One region of the Rhizobium anhuiense bv. trifolii genome, then DNA from elsewhere that is predicted to be linked to it. Evidence: riboswitches for the same ligand, from Rfam matches in the RefSeq annotation. Region 1 holds a riboswitch; each other region holds the start of a gene.
The links. A riboswitch is a leader RNA that binds a small molecule or an ion and turns the genes downstream of it on or off. The one in region 1 is predicted to bind cobalamin.

Region 1 (4,187 bases):
ACATTCGAACTGTATCTCTGCGTTGTGTCAACCATTGACGATGGTGGCGGCAACAGTGCCCGCTCCGACCGAGAACTGTAGGGCAATGTGGATCATGGACAATGAATCTGCCCCGACCTCCCCTTACGGAAGATTACCCGCGTCTGCTGGATAAGATCGCGAAAATGCGCTAGGATTTTCTCCAAGCTCATTAAGAGAAACGCCTTAAGAGACAATGCGCGGCGATCGAGGCCGCAATCGACCGATCGACTTTTTGCTCACCCCGGACGACGCCGTGAAACGCCGAAACCTGTCTCTTGCCCTCCTCCTTGCCTTCGCAGCGCCCGCCGCCGCGCAGACGAGCGCGGTCTGCGAGGACCTGCGCGGCCGTCTCGCCGATCTGCCGCGATCGATCGGCAATAGCAACGGCCGGGAGGCGCGCCAATATGCCAGCGCCATGGCCGAGCAGAACCTCGAGCTGCGCAAGGTTCGCAACGAGCTGCGCAACAATGGCTGCACCTCGGGCAGCATGGTCGTGATCGGCGGCGAGAATGCCGATTATTGCGGTGAACTCTCGCAGTCCGAAGCCCGCATGATCGACAATATCCAATATCTCCAGGACCGCCGTAACGAGCTGGCCGGCCAGAGCGGCGATGATGGGACGCGCCGTGAACTGATCGCCGCGCTCGATCTCAATGGCTGCAACAGCGAAAACTTCTATGCCCCGAGCGATCGCAGCGCCGCCGACCCCGCCCCGAGCATCGAGGAGCAGGCGATGCGCACCGATACCTTCATTCCGCTCGGCGGCGGTGAAGAGGTCGATCCGCGCTACGGCCTGCCGCGGGCCGAAATGCTCTCGCCGGTCAGCACCATGTGCGTGCGCACCTGCGACGGCGGCTTCTTCCCGATCAGCTCGAACGCCACTTCGGTCGATTTCGGCCGCGACGCCCAGACGTGCGCCAAGATGTGCCCGGGTATCGAGACAGAGCTGTTCTATCGTGACGTGACGAGCACCGAAGCCTCGAACATGATCTCGGTCGCAACGGGCACGCCCTACAGCGCCATGAAAAACGCCTTTGCCTACAAGAACCGCACGCCGGGGGAAAAGTCCTCCTGCGCCTGCAATCTCACCGCCTACTACGATGAGATGCGCGGCAAGCAGCCGTCAAGCGAACCGCCGCAACAAGGTTCGATCACCACCATCCGCACCAATCCCACGGCGAAGGATGCTGCCGCAGCCCCACCGCAACCATCCGTCCCGGAGCGCCCCTACGATCCCGTGCAGAACAAGGTCCGCCAGGTCGGCCCGCAATTTCTTGCCGGTGATCAAGGCTCGATCGACCTCGCCAATCCGGCAACGCCGGGGCCGCAGCCTCAACAGCAGTGATTGCTACGGGTCGTTGCGTCCCCACCCGTCATGGAAGACGAGCTCTTGGAGCGGCAGGCGCTGCCGCCAGCCTTTGACGGAGAGTTCCGGCTCGTCATAAAGCCGATCGACGAAACCGGCACAGAGCCAGGCGACCACCTCGATATGCTCGGGTATGCCGAGAATGCTTTTCAGATCGCCTTCGCGAAAAATGCTGACCCAGCCGATGCCGACCCCTTCCGCCCGCGCCGCAAGCCAGAGATTCTGGATGGCGCAGACTGTGGAATAGCTATCCATCCTGGGATTGTGGGTGCGCCCCAGCACCACGCTGCCGCTGCGGGTGGGGTCGCAGGTCACGCATATGCCGAGCGGTGCCTCGGTGATGCCTTCGAGCTTGAGGGAGCGGTATGCCTGTCGCCGCTCGCCGGTAAACATCAGCGCCGCCTCCTCATTGGCCTTCACAAAGGCGTCCTGGACGCGCGCCCGGACCGCGGCACTTTTCACCAGAATGAAATTCCACGGCTGCATGAAGCCGACGGAGGGCGCATGATGGGCGGCCGTCAGCAGCCGCTCCACAACATCGTCAGGCAAGGGATCGGGCAGGAACTGGCTGCGAACGTCGCGCCGCGTCTTGATCGCGTGATAGACGGCCTCGCGCTCGGCCAAGGAAAAACCGGACGCCGCCGAAAGGGCATCCTCATCAAAGGGTCGCATCGTCAAATCCCCAACAACGCAACCGCCCGCCGTCCGCGCGGATCGGTCAATCTTGCCAGGCCGGTCTTCTGACTCGGCGTCATCCGTCTGCCGCAGCCTTCCCGGCGAGAAGCCAGTGGCGAGATGAAGCGGCAAGCGTCGGCCTTACAGCGTTGGGCACGTTCCGGCCTTGCACCGGATTCCCGATTCTCCCGCGTTGATGGCGGGCACCTGACGGCGCATCTATTTCAGGAAAGCGCGGCGACGGCAAGCCGGCCCGAGGACGCAGTCGGGAACCACGTTGAGCCACGCACCCTCCCGCGTCGGTTTGAAGCGGCTCGACAAAGCTCCTTCATCCATAGTTTCTATGGCCTTATCACCACCGAAGGCGTATGGACGATACAGTCCCTCGCAGCATCCCGGTTGCCCGTGCCCCGCCTCACGCCCATGATCCTTGCGGTCGCCCTGTTCATGGAACAGATGGATTCGACCGTGATCGCCACCAGCCTGCCGGCGATCGCAGCCGATATCGGCACCTCGCCGATCGCGCTGAAGCTCGCCGTTACCAGCTATCTCGTGGCACTGGCGATCTTCATCCCGATCAGCGGCTGGATGTCCGATCGGTTCGGTGCGCGCAACATCTTCCGCATGGCGATCTTCGTCTTCATGATCGGCTCGGTCGCCTGCGCTTTCTCCAACTCGATCACGGCCTTTGTCATCTCGCGGCTGATCCAGGGCGCCGGCGGCTCGATGATGACGCCTGTCAGCCGCTTGCTTTTGGTCCGGGGAACGCCGCGCCACGAACTCGTCGACGCCATGGCCTGGCTCACCATTCCCGCCTTGATCGGCCCGATCATGGGGCCGCCGATCGGCGGTTTCCTCACCACCTATCTCACCTGGCACTGGATCTTCTGGATCAACGTCCCGATCGGCGTGCTCGGCATCATCCTCGTCACCCGTTTCCTGCCGGCGGTCGAGCCGCGCAGCCCGCGGCCGATGGATTTCCCGGGCTTCTTCCTCTGCGGCCTCGGCTTCTCCGGATTCGTCTTCGGCGTCTCGGTGATCAGCCTGCCGGCCGTGCCCGTCATCTACGGTTATGTCACGGTTGCGATCGGCATCCTTGCCGGTCTCATCTACCTCCTGCATGCCCGCCGCGCACCCTATCCGCTTCTCGATCCGAAGATGTTCCGCTACCCGATGTTCCGGGCGGCGATCCTTGGCGCCTCGAATTTCCGCATGGGGCTCGGCGCGCTGCCCTTCCTGATGCCGCTGATGCTGCAGCTCGGCTTCGGCCTGACGCCGCTGCAATCGGGCTCGGTCACCTTCGTCAGCGCACTCGGCTCCATGGGCTCGAAATTCGCCGCCTCGCGCACCTTCAATGCCTTCGGCTTCCGCACCGTCATATCAATCACCACCTTGCTGGCGGCGATCTTCCTCGGCATCAACGGCCTGTTCACCGCCGAAACCCCGCTTTTCCTGATCATGGCCTGCCTGCTGATCGGCGGCCTGTTCCGCTCCATGGCTTTCTCGGGCGTCAACGCCATGGCCTTCGGCGATGTCGACGCCGCCGACAGCAGCCAGGCAACCGCGATCAATGCCGTTGCCCAGCGTATCTCCATGGCAATGGGTGTGGCGATCGCCGGCGGCATCCTCGAAATTTCGAGCAGCTTCCAGGGCGGCCGGCTGCTGGTCTCGGATTTCCACGTCGCCTTCTTCAGCGTCTCGGCGATTTCGGCGCTCGCCTGCATCACCTTCCTGCGGCTGCCGCGCGATGCCGGCGCGGAACTGACGACGCGCCGCCGCAAACACCGGCAGACGGAGCCCGAAGAGGCGATCGCGGAAAACAGCTGATCGCGGCAGATCACCAGCGGGCGTGATAGCGAAATCACACGCGTGTGCTCCGGCATCCCTTTCTACTTTATGATTTATTCACACATCAAATACACACTGCGTTTGCGCGTTTTGGGTCGCTATCAGGACATGGGCATGAGCGCTCGTGATGTGACCGTCAGCGTGGATGCCCGTATTGATACGCCGGTCGGGAACATGTCCGACTGAGCCGCAATTCTAGGCCCCCGCGGAATGTTCCAATTTTTGAAAACGATGCCTCTGACAGCCAAGCTGGCGGCGATTATCGTGGCCGTCAATC
Region 2 (4,187 bases), 480 kb from region 1:
TATGCAAACTCAAAGCGACAAACTGGTCGTGCTCATCACCAAGGGCATCGAATCCGAACTGTCCTCCGTCGCCTTCACCATTGCCAATGGCGGCATCACCGCCGGGCTGAAGGTCTCGGTGTTCCTCACCAGCACCGGGATCGATCTGGTGCGCAAGGGTGGCCAGCGCATGACACATGTGCCGCCGCTTGATCCGCTGTCGATGCTGATCGAGAATTTCCAGCAGCGCGGCGGCACGATCTGGGCCTGCCCGCCCTGCGTGACCTCGCGCGGTTACACGCAGGAGGACATGCTCGACGGTGTCGTCATCGTCGGCGCCAGCGCCATGCATGCCGAGATCAAGGAGGGCGCTGCGACGCTGTCGTTTTGACCGGAGGAGCCGGGCCGGGCGGAAGTATGAGGAGCCTCTCCCGCCGGTTTCGTCAGGCTTTGCGGGCCGGCGGCAAGCTCGGGGATGCGACAAGTGGTCTATTCTTGCGCTCGGCAATATACTTGTGAGATTGTGTCGATATACATGCGATAATGCCTGATGAGGGCAGCGCGGGGGCTTCGATGACATCCGTGAGGGTCAATGAGCTGATATCGGTGACGGGGCAGCCCGGCGCCGCGGACTTTGGTGCTTTCGCGGCAGACGGCTTTGCCGCCGTCATCAATGCCCGGCCGGATGGCGAGGAGCCGGGGCAACCCGGTAATGCAGCGGAGAAGGCTTCAGCCGCCGCCGCCGGGATCGCCTACAGCTTCGTGCCGGTGAAGGGGGCCGAGATTACCGAGGCCGATATCCGCGCCTTTCAGGCGGCGATAGCTGAGGCGAAGGGGCCGGTCGTCGCCCATTGCAAGAGCGGCACACGGGCGCTGACGCTTTATGCGCTGGGCGAGGCGCTGGACGGGCGGATGAAGTCCGGGGATGTCGAGGCCTTTGGTCAAGGCCTCGGCTTCGATCTTGCCGGCGCGCGGCGCTGGCTGGAGAAGCGGGCAGGGCAGGTACCTCATGTGAAGGCCTTCTTCGAGCCCCGCACCTGCAGTGTGCAATATGTCGTTTCCGACCCGGCGACGAAACGCTGCGCCATCATTGACCCGGTGCTCGATTTCGACGAGATGTCGGGGGCGACGGGCACGGCCAATGCCGACGCCATCCTCGCCCATATCGAGAGCGAAGGGCTGACGGTCGAGTGGATCCTCGACACGCATCCGCATGCCGATCATTTCTCCGCTGCGTATTACCTCAAGGGAAAGACCGGTGCGCCGACGGCGATCGGCGCCCATGTCACCGACGTGCAGGCGCTCTGGAAGGAGATCTACAATTGGCCGGCGCTCGCGACCGACGGCTCGCAATGGGACCGGCTGTGTGCCGATGGCGAGACGTTCGAGATCGGCACGCTCAAGGCCCGCGTGATGTTTTCGCCCGGGCACACCCTCGCCTCGATCACCTATGTAATCGGCGACGCCGCCTTCGTGCACGATACGGTGTTCACGCCGGATTCCGGCACCGCCCGCACGGATTTCCCGGGCGGCAGCGCCAGCGCCCTCTGGCACACGATCCAGGCGATCCTGTCGCTGCCCGAGGAGACCCGGCTGTTTTCCGGCCACGACTATCAGCCGGGTGGCCGCCACCCGCGCTGGGAAAGCACGGTTGCCGCCCAGAAGCGCGCCAATCCGCATATATCGGGCATCGACGAGGCCGGCTTTGTGGCGCTGCGCCAGGCGCGCGACCGCACGCTGCCGAAGCCGAAGCTGATGCTGCACGCGCTGCAGGTCAATATCCGCGGCGGGCGGCTGCCCGAGCCGGAGGAGAACGGCCGGCGGTATCTGAAGATTCCGCTGGATGCGTTGTGAGGGGGCGGCCCTGGCAACCGCCGCATCGTTCAAAGCGCGTTTCCTATAGCAGCCCCGGCGAAGTCATCCCCACCAATAGCAGCCGGCACCCATGTTCCCCAACTGCTTCATAGGCAAGGCAGTTTATCGTAAGGAAGCGCCTTTCGCCGCAATATCAACCGACCGCCACCGGCAGTTTGCGCACCGAACGGCGGCGCGCAGCCATGCGCGCGATATATTTATCCGCCGGTGGCGCGGCGCCCTCTGAATAATCATTGACGGCGCGCGGGCAGGCGACGTAACTGGGGGAGACGGTTCCCTGAAGATGACTCCAAGGGGATTAATAGGGAACACGGTGAGGACGACCCAGTAGGGACCGAGACCGTGGCTGCCCCCGCAACTGTAAGCGGATTGTCGATCTCGGGGTTGATCGCGGAGCGATCATGCCCTTGGCCTAAAGGCTACGCCACTGCGGATATCGCGGGAAGGCGGATGAAAGACGGATATCCGCAAGCCAGGAGACCTGCCGTCAATCGCGATCCAATCAACCGGGCGGGGATGCCCGGACAAGGAACAGACATGATTGACCTTCTGAACCTTCGCCTGATATCGGCATGCATCCGTCTCGATTGGGCCTCCCGCGGCTAGTCTACGCGTCGGCGTGACTTCAGCGTTGCGTATATGCGCGCGGCGCGGCCGTGCCTGTTTTCCCATCATCGAGGTTTTCATGCGTCAATTTCTCGCCATCATGACATTTGCCTTCGGGCTGGCCGGCCTTGCGGCACCAAGCTTGGCCGCGACCCAATATCCCCTGACCGTCAGCAATTGCGGCCAGCAGGTGACGTTCCAGAAGGCGCCCGCCAGGATAGTTTCGATCGGCCAGGGCATGACTGAAATTCTGTTCTCGCTCGGCCTTGCCGACAAGATCGCCGGAACCGCAGTCTGGGTTGGCCCCGTCCTGCCGCAATATGCCGAGGCCAACAGCAAGATCAAACGCCTCGCCGACAACGATCCGAGCTTCGAATCCGTCGTCGGGCAGGAGCCCGACCTCGTGGCGGCCGAGTTCGAATGGCATGTCGGCGCGCAGGGCTCCGTCGGCAAGCGGGAGCAGTTCAAGGATCTCGGGATCAATACCTTTCTCGCGCCGGCCGATTGCGTCGCCAAGGTCAACACCGATGGCGGCGACGGTGTGCGTGGGGAGCTGTTCACGATGGATCTGATCTACCGGGAAATCGCCGAACTCTCGGAGATCTTCGACGTCAAGGAGCGCGGCGACACGCTGATTTCCACGCTGAGGAAGCGCGAGGCGGATGCCGTGGCGTCGATATCGGGCGCAACGGGCAAGAACCTACCGGTCGTCTTCTGGTTCTCCAGCAAGGAGGTCAACGGCGACGCCTTCATCGCCGGCAAGAACAGCGCGCCTGCCTATATCCTCAAGACGATCGGCGCGAAGAACGTCGTGACAACCGAAGAGGAATGGCCGCTGGTCGGCTGGGAAACCATCGCCCAGGCGAACCCGGCGGTGATCGTGCTGGCGACGATGGATCGCCGCCGTTATGCGGCCGACGATCCCAAGGTCAAGCTCGACTTTCTCGAGAACGACCCTGTGACCAGGGAACTCGATGCCGTCAGGAACAGGCACTTCGTGATGATGGATGCGCAATCGATGAATCCAACGATCCGTACGATCGACGGCGTCGAGACATTGGCGAAGGGCATCAAGTCCTTCGGCCTGGCACAGTGAAGACAGTATCGCTCAGGCGGCAGGGATGGTGGGCGCTCGCCGCGCTCACCATTGCCGCGCTTCTCCTTCTTGGACTGATGATCAGTCTCGCCGTTTCCATCGGCGAGATTGCCATCCCGCTTGCGACGACGGCTGAGGCGGTTTCGAACCGCCTGTTCGGAACCGATTTCGAGCTCAGCCGCATCCACCAGGGCATCGTCTGGGATTATCGGCTGAGCCGCGCCCTCGTCGCGGCCAGCGCCGGCGCGTCGCTCTCGCTCTGCGGCGCCATCCTGCAGGCGCTGCTGCGCAATCCGCTGGCCGAACCCTATGTGCTCGGCATCTCCGCCGGCGCCTCGACGGGAGCGGTCTGCGTGATGATTCTCGGCTTCGGCTACGGTATTCTCGGCCTGTCGAGCGGGGCCTTCATCGGCGCAGTCATGGCCTTTTTGCTGGTCGGCTTCCTGGCGACGGGTGCGGGGGGAACCGGCGAACGCATCATACTGTGTGGCGTCGCCGGTTCGCAGCTCTTCAACGCGCTCACCTCCTACATCGTGACGACATCGGCGAATGCCGAGCAGGCGCGCGGCATCCTGTTCTGGCTTCTGGGGTCGCTCAGCGGCGTACGCTGGCCGGATGTCTACCTTTCGGT
Region 3 (4,187 bases), 160 kb from region 1:
GAGATCGCCGAGGCCAGGGATTTCAACAGGAAGAGACCGATCAGTGTCGGGATCGCCACCTCGCGGGAGAGGTTGAGATGCAGCGCGCCGTGGCCGGCCGAGAGCACCTGCGGCGAGATCATCGCCAAGAGCCCGACGATGACGCCACCGAGCGCCGGGCGGAAGGGTGGGGCGATCGAACTCTTGCGCGCCAGTTCCTCGACGAAGGAGACGCCCTGCATGATCAGGATACCGATGCCGGCGCAGAAGGCGCCGAGCAGCAGCGCCGGGATATAATCGGCCGGCACGACCGAGCCGAAGCTGCCGATATCGATGGTGAAATCACCATCGGCAAGCAGCCTTGCGACAAGGGTGGAAATGAGAGCTGAGACGACGACGGGTGTCAGCGACACGATCGTATAGGTGCCGATGATCAGCTCGAAGGCATAGAAGGCGCCGGTCAGCGGCGCGTTGAAGGCGGCGGCGATGGCGCCCGCCGCGCCGCAGCCGACGAGGATGCGCAGGTCGGAGCGGCGAAGCTGCAGCTTCAGGCCGAATTTCGAGGCAAGGCCGGCGGCAAGCTGGGTATAGCCGGCCTCCAGTCCGACCGAGGCGCCGAACCCGTTGGAGATCAGGTTCTGGACGGCAACGATGATGCTGTCGGTCAAGGATAGACGGCCGCCATGCAGCGCATTGGCTTCGATCGGGTCGACCATCGGCTTCTTGCGCCGTTTCGCCAGCACCAGGAGCAACAGGCCGAGCAGAGCGCCGCCGATTACGGGCGCGGTGAGCAGCAGCATCTTGTTCTCGATCTCGGATGAGCTCAGCCGCTCGCTATCGGCGATGCCGAAGACCAGCTGATGCAGCTCGCTCGAGACGTAGCTCATACCGGTGACGGCGAGACCCGAGATGATGCCGACGACGGCGCCCGCCAGTGACAGGCCGACCTCGCTGCGGCGGGTCAGCGCCCGCAGGCGGCCCGGATCGAAGAAAACACGCAGCGCCCGGAAACGGCGCCGATCCAATTTCATAAGCATGGCTAGACAACTAGGCGGGGAGAGGCCCGGTCAAGGGCGGAGATGGTCGCGCAGTCCGCTTGCGACGCAATTGCGGCGAAAAGCCGGCGCCCGGGACAAATATTTATGACGTAAGCCTCTGATAAATGACGATATTTTAGGTAGAGTAAGTCGTGTTGACAGGGTTGGGCCATCTGCTCGGAAGCTGACCGGCCGTCAAGGCCGGTTGACTTCACACCCCGGCTTGCCTAACCATCCCTCAACGGATGGTCGCCCGACCATCCTGACATAACGGATGGTTCCGGATCGGTGTTGCGCCCTTCCGGATGAAAAGGGAATGTGAAGGGGCGGACCCAAACCGGGCGCCTTCATCACAGCCGACCCCGCGACTGTAGAGCGGTCAGGGTCTTCCATCCGGCACCGAGCCCCTCCGGCCGGCGGCTTGCAATCATGCAAGCGGGCGGGATGGGCGATATGCCGGAAAAGCCACTGGAGATGCATGGTGATCAACCGGGGTCGGACGCCTCTAAATCTACGAATCGTCCACCTTTTCACCAATGCAGCCGGGAAGGCGAGGATGATCCGCCGGCACGATCAGGGCGACCGGTTTCCGGTCTGCCCCGATCGCGGCCGATAACCGCGAGCCAGGAGACCTGCCATTACGTGCCGGGCCAGAAGCCCACACCTGGGCACTACGCCCGTTGCCAGCACGGAGGTTGTCTTGGCTGAACGATTGAATTCAGCGCGGCCTGGTGCGGCGCTCGCGACGCCTCCAAGCAGCCCCGCAAGAGGAGTGCTTTCGGCCGGTTATGTCGAATACTCGGTCCCCCCAGCAGTCGAAAAAGGTGCACTCGGAACAAGCCACGGCTACGCACCCTCCCTGAGGAGCGTCTGAGCATGACCACCATCTTCATCCTCGGCGGCGCGCGCTCCGGCAAATCCCGCTTCGCCGAAGCTCTCGTCACCGCGACCGGCCTCGACCGCCACTACCTTGCCACCGGCCGGGCCTGGGACGAGGAGATGCAGGCGCGTATCACTCAGCACAAGGCCGACCGCGGTCCGTCCTGGACGACGCATGAGGAGCCGCTCGATCTCGTCGGTAAGCTTGGCGCCATCGACGGCGAGGGACGCATCGTGCTGATCGACTGCCTGACGCTCTGGGTCACCAATCTGATGATGGAGGAGCGCGACATGGCGGCGGAATTTGCAGCGCTCGCCGATTTCCTGGCCGCCGCGAAGGCGCGGCTCGTTTTCGTTTCCAACGAGGTCGGCCTCGGCATCGTGCCTGACAATCGCATGGCGCGGGATTTCCGCGATCATGCCGGCCGGCTGCACCAATCGATCGCGGCGAAGGCCGCCGAAGTTTATTTCATCGCGGCAGGCCTGCCGCTGAAAATGAAGGGTTAAGTTCATGAACCAGCAGAAAATTCCCGCAACCGTCATCACCGGCTTCCTCGGCGCCGGCAAGACCACGATGATCCGCAACCTGCTCACCAATGCCGGCGGCAAGAAGATCGCGCTCATCATCAACGAATTCGGCGATCTCGGTGTCGACGGTGACGTGCTGAAGGGCTGCGGCGCGGAGAATTGCACCGAGGACGACATCATCGAACTCACCAATGGTTGCATCTGCTGCACTGTCGCCGACGATTTCATTCCGACGATGACGAAGCTGCTCGAGCGCGAACAGCGGCCCGACCACATCGTCATCGAAACCTCGGGCCTCGCCCTGCCGCAGCCGCTGGTCGCCGCTTTCAACTGGCCCGATATCCGCACGCAAGTGACCGTCGACGGCGTCATCACGGTGGTCGATAGCGCCGCCGTTGCCGCCGGCCGGTTCGCCGACGACCATGATGCCGTCGATGCGCGCCGCGCCGAGGATGAATCGCTCGATCACGAAAGCCCGATCGAGGAGCTGTTCGAGGATCAGCTCACCTGCGCCGATCTCATCGTGCTCAACAAGACCGACCTGATCGACGCGGCAGGTCTTATCAGGGTGCGCGACGAGGTTGCCTCCCGCACGGTGCGCAAGCCCGCGATCATCGAGGCGAAGAACGGCGAAGTCTCGGCCGGCATCCTACTCGGCCTTGGTATCGGCACCGAGGACGATGTCGCCAATCGCAAGTCGCATCATGAGCTGGAGCATGAAGACGGCGCGCCGCACGACCACGACGAGTTCGACAGCTTCGTCGTCGATCTCGGACCCGTTGCCGATCCCGCCGGCTTCGTCGAGAAGCTGAAGACGATCATATCAACCCATGACGTGCTGCGCCTCAAGGGCTTCGTCGATATCGCCGGCAAGCCGATGCGCCTGCAGCTCCAGGCCGTCGGCAGCCGCATCGATCATTATTTCGACCGCGCCTGGGCTCCAGGCGAAAAGCGCACGACGCGCCTCGTCGTCATCGGCCTGCACGAGATGGATCAGGACGCGGTGAGGGCGGCAATCGAAGAGCTGGCATAAACCAATGCATCTGCTTCTGGCCCAGCAGGGAACGATCAGCGACGGCGAGGAGGCGATCGACCTCGGGCAGACGCCGGGCGAGATCCTGTTCCTGTCGGCTGCCGACAGCGAGCTTGCCGCGATCGCAGCCGCCCACCGCGACCGCGGTGGGCAGCATTCGCTGCGGCTCGCCAGCCTGATGAGCCTCAAGCATCCGATGTCGGTCGATACCTATGTCGAGCGCACGACGCGGCATGCCAAGCTGATTGTCGTGCGGGCGCTCGGCGGCGCCAGCTATTTCCATTATGCGCTGGAAGCGCTGCATGCGGCAGCGTCCCGCGCCGGTGCGCTGATCGCAGTGCTGCCGGGTGATGCGAAGCCGGATGCCGGGCTCGTCCCTTTCTCCAATGTTGATCTCGACGATCTCAATGCGCTGTGGGCCTATCTGATCGAGGGTGGCGATGCCAATGCGCGGGCCTTCCTCGACTATGCCGGGGCGATGCTGGCAGGCATGGAGAAGCCGGCGCCGGCGGTGCCACTGATGAAGGCCGGCATCTGGTGGCCGGGGCGAGGGTTGATCGGGGTTGAGGAGTGGCGGCGGGTTGTTGCGGAGGAGTCTTGGCGCGTGGCTGCCTCTTTGCCCGGCAGGACAGAGGGGGGTACCTCAAACTCGACGGAGAAGATGGGAATCGAACCCACACCTTCCCCCGTCGTCGCTATCAGCTTCTACCGCGCCCTCGTCCAAAGCGGCG

Region 2: another riboswitch for cobalamin. It lies ahead of NE851_RS24755 (ABC transporter substrate-binding protein); the one in region 1 lies ahead of bluB (5,6-dimethylbenzimidazole synthase).
Region 3: another riboswitch for cobalamin. It lies ahead of cobU (bifunctional adenosylcobinamide kinase/adenosylcobinamide-phosphate guanylyltransferase); the one in region 1 lies ahead of bluB (5,6-dimethylbenzimidazole synthase).

What each region holds. Positions count from the first base shown of each region.
Region 1 covers NZ_CP098803.1:2,762,145-2,766,331, forward strand. Annotated here, with positions in the region: gene NE851_RS22340 (DUF2865 domain-containing protein) at 275-1,366, shown strand; gene bluB (5,6-dimethylbenzimidazole synthase) at 1,370-2,059, opposite strand; cobalamin riboswitch at 2,101-2,288, opposite strand; gene NE851_RS22350 (MFS transporter) at 2,486-3,889, shown strand; gene NE851_RS22355 (methyl-accepting chemotaxis protein) at 4,121-4,187, shown strand, end outside.
Region 2 covers NZ_CP098803.1:3,241,131-3,245,317, reverse strand. Annotated here, with positions in the region: gene NE851_RS24765 (DsrE family protein) at 2-370, shown strand; gene blh (bifunctional sulfur transferase/dioxygenase Blh) at 553-1,833, shown strand; cobalamin riboswitch at 2,108-2,357, shown strand; gene NE851_RS24755 (ABC transporter substrate-binding protein) at 2,540-3,556, shown strand; gene NE851_RS24750 (FecCD family ABC transporter permease) at 3,553-4,187, shown strand, end outside.
Region 3 covers NZ_CP098803.1:2,924,023-2,928,209, reverse strand. Annotated here, with positions in the region: gene NE851_RS23155 (chloride channel protein) at 1-1,016, opposite strand, end outside; cobalamin riboswitch at 1,275-1,670, shown strand; gene cobU (bifunctional adenosylcobinamide kinase/adenosylcobinamide-phosphate guanylyltransferase) at 1,893-2,402, shown strand; gene cobW (cobalamin biosynthesis protein CobW) at 2,407-3,456, shown strand; gene cobN (cobaltochelatase subunit CobN) at 3,461-4,187, shown strand, end outside.